Regions from separate parts of the Aerococcus viridans genome, predicted to be linked through region 2. Evidence: riboswitches for the same ligand, from Rfam matches in the RefSeq annotation. Region 2 holds a riboswitch; the other holds the start of a gene.
What was found. Region 2 has a riboswitch for S-adenosylmethionine ahead of metK (methionine adenosyltransferase). Riboswitches for the same ligand answer to the same signal wherever they lie in the genome.

Region 1 (3,423 bases), 570 kb from region 2:
CCACCAGCTTTGCGATAAAATTAATTTATAAGAAAAGGAGAGTGTTTTCATGAGAGAGAAATTTTTAGCAAAAGATTATGTTAATAATGACTATAAAGATATCGTATTCAATCGTCGTTCATACCGTCGATTTGACCCTAGTCAAAATATCAGTCGTGATGAAATCGTCGAAATGTTAGATGAAGCGACAATTACCCCATCCGCATGTAACTTACAATCATGGCACTTTGTCGTCGTTGATAATGAAGAAGCTCGTAACAAAGTCAAAGCAGTCACGATGCCGTTTAACTATCCCCAATTAGAAACAGCACCAGTTACAATCTTTATATTAGGCGATACTCACTCACATAAAGTTTATCGCGAAGTTTGGACCAAAGTGTATGAAGAGGGCAGAATTACCAAAGAAAAATTAGACGCCATCTTCAATTCATTTTTACCAATGTATGAGAAAGCTGATCGCGACTTTTTAATTAAAGATGCTACCTTAGACAGTTCAATGTTAGCAATGCAATTATTATTGGTTGCTAGAGCACACGGATATGAAGCGAATGCATGGGCAGGCTATAATTCAAAAGACTTAGTTGCAACTTTAAACCTTGATAATGAGCGTTTCGTGCCTATCATGGCAATTTCAATTGGTAAACCAGGCGAAGAACCAACTGAATCAACACGTTATGATGTGAATTCTAAAATTAACTTTCTAGCATAAAAATTTGAGACCATTAGAAGCAGGAGAGAGTGCTTCTAATGGTTTTTTAATTCAAATAGTCAATTCCTGAATAATTCATATAGCCCGTTCAATCGCTGGCCAATCCTGGCGGATGTTTAGAACAATCCTAGAGGCAAAGTGCGAAATGTACGATAAGACATTTGTGGCTATTAATCCGTACAAGACAACCCAAAAATGTTCTAATTGCGGGTATGATAGCGGTAAAAAAGCGTTAAATATACGTCATTGGACTTGTACGAAGTGTAATATGCATCACGATAGAGATATCAACGCAGCTAAAAATATATTAAATATTGGCCTGGAACAGGCCTTAGTTAAATAGCTTAGACCGCTGTTTTGCTTTGAAATAAGTGGAACAAATCATGAGTGTTCCTAGAAACACGCGATTTTAATGGCGTTGTAGTTCATCATGTGGAAGATAGCTAGGATATGCCATATGTCAAATGAATGATGACAGTTTTGAAACGTCGAACTAGCGTCGCGTAACAGTATCATCATTTTTACTTCATAATTGAATGTCTAAATAAGTCGCATAAAAATTTGCTTATCTTAATTTAAATGTCGAATTTCATCACGATTTGAAATCTATCCATACATTTGGTAAAATACGCATACAATTAAAGAACACAACTTATTCAGAGCAAGTGGAGGGATTTGGCCCTATGAAGCTTCAGCAACCTACCTTTGGCAAGGTGCTAATTCCAACTCGAAAGAGATAGATGAGTCTAACCAAGTTATTGGCACGACGAGTCGCGTTGTGCTTTTTTTATTGAATAAAATAACTAGGAGTGTGTTGAATGTTTAATGATGAATGCGTGAGTTTTAGTGAATTTGTAGGTGGGATTAGTGCCTTAGGTTTTATGCCGTATTTTCGTTTCTACAGAAGTAAGAAAGGGGATCCTAAAGAACATGATCATATTGCTGTGATCTGTCGCAATGAGCCTTGTTCAGGTGCACATATTGCTAGAGTTTGTATGTGTTGTATAGGAAAAGTCCATGTCAACGATTATGATGGATTTAAGGAGGCAATAAGCCCTGAAACTTACGATCAATTAGTCAATTTGATTACTAATTTTTCCTATACAGATGTGGACTATAAAGCAATACGGTAGTCAAAAGAAAAACTACGCTTTTAGTAGTTGATTAAATGATGACGTAGATTAACCACAAGACAATATATATGATAGATGGGTGCTTAATAAAAGGCTGTCCCTATTTGTGGTTGGATCTTTGACTTGATGCCAAAATTCAGGTAAACAGAAACGATTTTTCGATTTGAAGGTATTCATATTCAAAAAGAGCCCCTACTAGTCGCCGCTAAGGCTAACTAGTAGGGGCTCTTTAGATTTTTAGGATAAAAAGCTGTCTTATTGAATGATATGAAATTATTGAAGTAATTCTTTAAAGGCGTCCACAAGCGGTGTTAAAGGCTTGCCTAATACCTTTTCAAAGTCATCTGATTGTACATCCAATACACCATTTTTGATGTCTCCTTGAATCGCTAGGAAGAAGCCTGCTACTGGTTTTGGTAATTGATTGTCAGTTAGATTTTTAACGAATGCTTCGTCGTTAGTTTCTAGAGGGGCAATTTCTTTACCGGATTCAGTGACACTTAGCCAACTAACTGAAGAAGAACCAGGTGAAGGTGGCATTAAACCTGAAACAATCCGTTTATCCTTTAGACTCGAAGGTGTTAGTAATATCATAACAGAGCTAGACTAAGTATCAGCCGTAATTGAATGCGTGAGTATAAGTTTCGAAGAGACTACCTATAAGCAAAAATTCTGTTGATGATGGTATAAAACGAATATTTAAAAAGTTATGCGCTTTATATTTATTAATATAGTGAATGATGCTGAACAAAAGCTTTAAGATGAAAAAACAATTAAATATAAAAGGTTGACTTATCATCAAAATGACATTATTATATATCTAAATTGATATATGCAATACGCGATGATGAGATAAGTATTTTATGACACTTGCTGAGAGAGCCTATGTGTGGTGGAAGTAGGTCAAGGAGATTAGAAGAAAATGGTCTTGGAGCATAATAGTTTAAGCCAAAAATAGGTGAGGATTATTCGGAAACCTCCGTTACAGGGAAAGAGTGCGACGATTTTTTAACGTACTCTGTGAGTTTATATTAGCGATAATATACTAAATTAAGGTGGTACCATGAAGTAGCTTTCATCCTTTGCATAAGCAAGGGATGGAAGCTTTTTTGATGAAAAAATGACAAAATCGGGAGGAATTTATTATGACAAAAGACTATAAAATTGAGACACAAGCCATTCATGCTGCCCAAACGATTGATGAAACAGGGTCACGCGCTGTCCCTCTACACCAAACAACAGCTTATGTTTTTGATGATGTAGCGCAAGGCGCTAATCGTTTTGCCTTAGCAGAAGGTGGCAATATTTATACGCGAATCACGAATCCTACTCAGGGTGTCTTTGAAGGTAGAGTGGCTGCTTTAGAAGGTGGTTCAGCTGGTTTGGCTGTCGCTTCGGGTATGGCCGCTATTACTTATGCTATTCAAGTTTTAGCTAAAGCAGGAGACCATATTGTAGCGACAGCTAACCTATATGGGGGAAGTCACAACTTATTTGAACATACATTCAAGGACTTCGGTATCGATGTGACGATAGTAGATACGAGTGATTTAGCGAATGTGGACAAAGCTATTCAAGACA
Region 2 (3,423 bases):
CAGACTTTGGTGACTTACCAGCGGTCATTTCTGAAGGCCGCCGTGTGGTCAACAACATCACTCGGTCATCAAGCGTATTCTTTATCAAAACCCTATATTCTTTAATCGTGACCCTAATTTGTATTGCCTTGAATTTCCCGTTTCCATTTATTCCCTTACAAATTACCATGATTGATGCCTTTATCGAGGGCTATCCTGCCTTCTTCACGTCATTTGAACCTAATAACCAGCAAGTTAAAGAGCGGTTCCTACCCAAATCCCTTGCCGCTGCGCTACCTTCAGCCTTAACGGTGTCTGTAGCCATTTTCGCCTCCTTAGTCATGGTGAAACTGGGCATAATCGACTTTGAAACCGCTCGGACCTTTGACTATGTCATGTTGACCGGCGTCTCTTTATTTGCGGTATGGCAGTCCTGCCTCCCGTTTAACAAGTTGCGTCTCTTTCTCGCATCAACCGCAACCTTTGCCATGCTTGCCGTCGCACTGGTCTTGCCGCATTTTTCAGATATTCTGACCATCCAACCCATGACTGCTAACGAAACCCTAATCAGTCTCGCCTTGTTGGCTCTCGCTTTTGCCTTTTGGAAAATGGTCAACCGCTATCAAGATCGTTTCAAAGCATTTTTCACACGGATGAATTTTTAAATCAACCGCATCTTTGCATGTAAAGCTCACAACAAATAGACACAGAAAACCCCAGTAAGTAGCCTCGATGAGCCGCCTTACTGGGGTTTGTTTGTGTTATTTCTTCAAGATGTCGACCTTATCTGTTTTTTCCCAAGTAAAGTCTTGGTCATCACGACCAAAGTGGCCGTAAGTAGCAGTCTTGCTGAAGATTGGTTGACGAAGAGATAACATGTCGATAATACCATTTGGTGTTAAGTCAAAGTTATCGCGAACTAAAGCAACTAAATCAATTTCAGATACATCACTTGTACCGAATGTGTCAATCCCAATAGATACAGGTTCTGCAACCCCAATAGCATAGGCTAATTGGATCTCAACTTTACGCGCTAAGCCAGCTGCAACCAAGTTTTTAGCAATATAGCGAGCCGCGTATGAAGCAGACCGGTCAACTTTAGTGGCGTCTTTACCTGAGAAGGCCCCACCACCGTGGTGAGCAGACCCACCGTAAGTGTCGACGATAATTTTACGACCAGTTAAACCTGAATCGGCTTCTGGACCACCAGATACAAACTTACCAGTTGGGTTGATGAAGTAACGTGTGTTTTCATCTAACCAGTTTTCTGGCATAGTTGGCTCAACAACGTGTTTAATCACGTCTTGGCGGATTTGGTCTAATTCAATACCTTCAGTATGTTGTGTTGAAATGACGATGGTATCAATACGTTGTGGTTGGTTGTTGTCATCGTATTCCATCGTTACTTGTGTCTTACCGTCTGGACCTAAGTAGTTTAATTCACCACTTTTACGGACTTCAGCTAGTCGGCGAGATAGGCGGTGACTTAATGCAATGGGCATTGGCATTAACTCTGGTGTTTCGTCTGTTGCGTAACCGAACATAATCCCTTGGTCTCCAGCACCGATCAACTTGTTGTCCACTTCGCCCTTTTCCCGAGTTTCAATGGCATCGTCAACACCTTGTGCGATGTCGGGTGATTGTTCGTCTAGTGAGACCAATACGGCGATGGAGTCAGCGTCGAAGCCGAATTTGCCGTCACGGTAACCAATTTCACGGACGGTGTCGCGAACGATTTTTTGGATATCCACATATGCGCTAGTTGTGACCTCACCGAATACTAGGACAAGTCCTGTATTGACGGCAGTTTCGCAAGCGACACGAGCTTGTGGGTCTTGTGCAAGAATCGCGTCAAGAATGGCATCAGAAATTTGGTCAGCAACCTTATCTGGATGTCCTTCTGTGACTGATTCAGAAGTAAATAGTCGTTTATTCATGTTGTTTCCCCCAAAATATAAATTTTATGGTTACAAGGAATTTTTGCCTAAGCAAACCCTATCGGGAAGAATTTATTGTAACGTCCCCCATTATACATGATATGAAGGGAATAGTAACGGGAAAATGGCGGTATTTTCAATTTTCTGATAAGTTTTTATAGACTATTTTTAAGATTAAGATAACCCTGCATTAATTGCCTTACTATAGTTTCATTTACAAGAGGCTGGGACAAAACTACTTTTGCGAAAAAAGTAGTCCCACTTTCGTTTATTTTTATAAAGATATAGAAAAATACACTCCCACTACTGAACAAAAAAGTTCATAGTTTTGGGAGTGTATTTTTTTGAGAGACCTTTTGTCCCAGCCCCTCTTTTTGTTGATTTTACTAGGTTATCGTTTATGTTTTCTCTAAATAGATAGTATAATGTATTTTAAGAGAAAAGAGGTGATAAGATGCAGTTAACGAAAACGATTAAAGTGCAATTATACCCAAGTGCTAGTGATATTGAAAAGTTCGAAGAAACCCAACAACAGTTTTTAAACGCTTGTAATTTTGTTTCGACATATATCTTTGACCATGACTTTGAATTAGGTCAAACGACTTTGCACAACGCCTTGTATCATCAGATACGTCAGGATTTTGGGCTGCAATCGCAAATGGCCCAGTCCGTGATGCGTACGGTAATCGCGAGATATAAGACCGTGAAAACACAGTTTAAACAAAAACCTAAGCGTTATAAAGATATCCATACAGGTAAATATCATACGCTATATAAAGACCTTTACCATTTAACGAAACCCCTAGGGTTTAAGCAACCAGTCGCTGTGTTCGTACGTAATCGTAACTACGCTTATCACCAAAACAATACCTATTCACTGACGACCAATCAAGGACGAATTAAAGTGTCTTGTGATAAGCAACATATCGCTTATCTTCAACAATTTAGCCAGAATGCTTACAAGTTCGGTCAAGCTGAATTACGCTGTCGTAAGGGTAAGTGGTTCTTACACGTGTCCGCAAGTAAAGAGATAGACAGCCCAGATGAAACTAATATTCAACGGATTGTAGGCATTGACCGTGGTTTAAGACAGATACTAACTATTGCGGATGATACAACTCATACTCCCTTCTATTCGGGTAAAAGCTTGATGAAGAAAAGACGGCGTTTTAAGGAATTGCGCCAGTCCTTACAAGCGAAGAACACCAAATCAAGTCGTAGACGCCTTAAAACAATTGAAAGACGAGAGAACCGCTGGATGAATGATGTGAACCATCAATTATCAAAGACACTCGTTGATCGATACGGGGCCAATACCTTGTTTGTGTTGGAAGATCTTACGAACGTTACTTTTAACACGACTCACCATCGTAAGCAAGATGCACGGTATGAACACCATTCATGGCGATTCTTCGATTTTGAAGAAAAGTTAATGTATAAAGCTTTAGAAAGTGGTTCGCAAGTTTTAAAAGTATCCGCACAATTTACGTCCCAACGTTGTCCGAAA

Region 1: linked by a shared signal. The riboswitch ahead of AWM76_RS08965 (hypothetical protein) and the one ahead of metK (methionine adenosyltransferase) in region 2 are both predicted to bind S-adenosylmethionine.

The regions. Positions count from the first base shown of each region.
Region 1 covers NZ_CP014164.1:1,891,575-1,894,997, reverse strand. The annotation lists gene AWM76_RS08975 (nitroreductase family protein) at 50-709, shown strand; partial or broken gene AWM76_RS08970 (RNA-guided endonuclease InsQ/TnpB family protein) at 786-1,052, shown strand; SAM riboswitch class I at 1,359-1,456, shown strand; gene AWM76_RS08965 (hypothetical protein) at 1,528-1,842, shown strand; gene AWM76_RS08960 (Rossmann-fold NAD(P)-binding domain-containing protein) at 2,116-2,436, opposite strand; T-box leader at 2,678-2,928, shown strand; gene AWM76_RS08955 (O-acetylhomoserine aminocarboxypropyltransferase/cysteine synthase family protein) at 2,988-3,423, shown strand, end outside.
Region 2 covers NZ_CP014164.1:264,813-268,235, forward strand. The annotation lists gene AWM76_RS01230 (HAD-IC family P-type ATPase) at 1-644, shown strand, start outside; gene metK (methionine adenosyltransferase) at 741-1,916, opposite strand; SMK box riboswitch at 1,914-2,002, opposite strand; gene AWM76_RS01240 (RNA-guided endonuclease TnpB family protein) at 2,371-3,423, shown strand, end outside.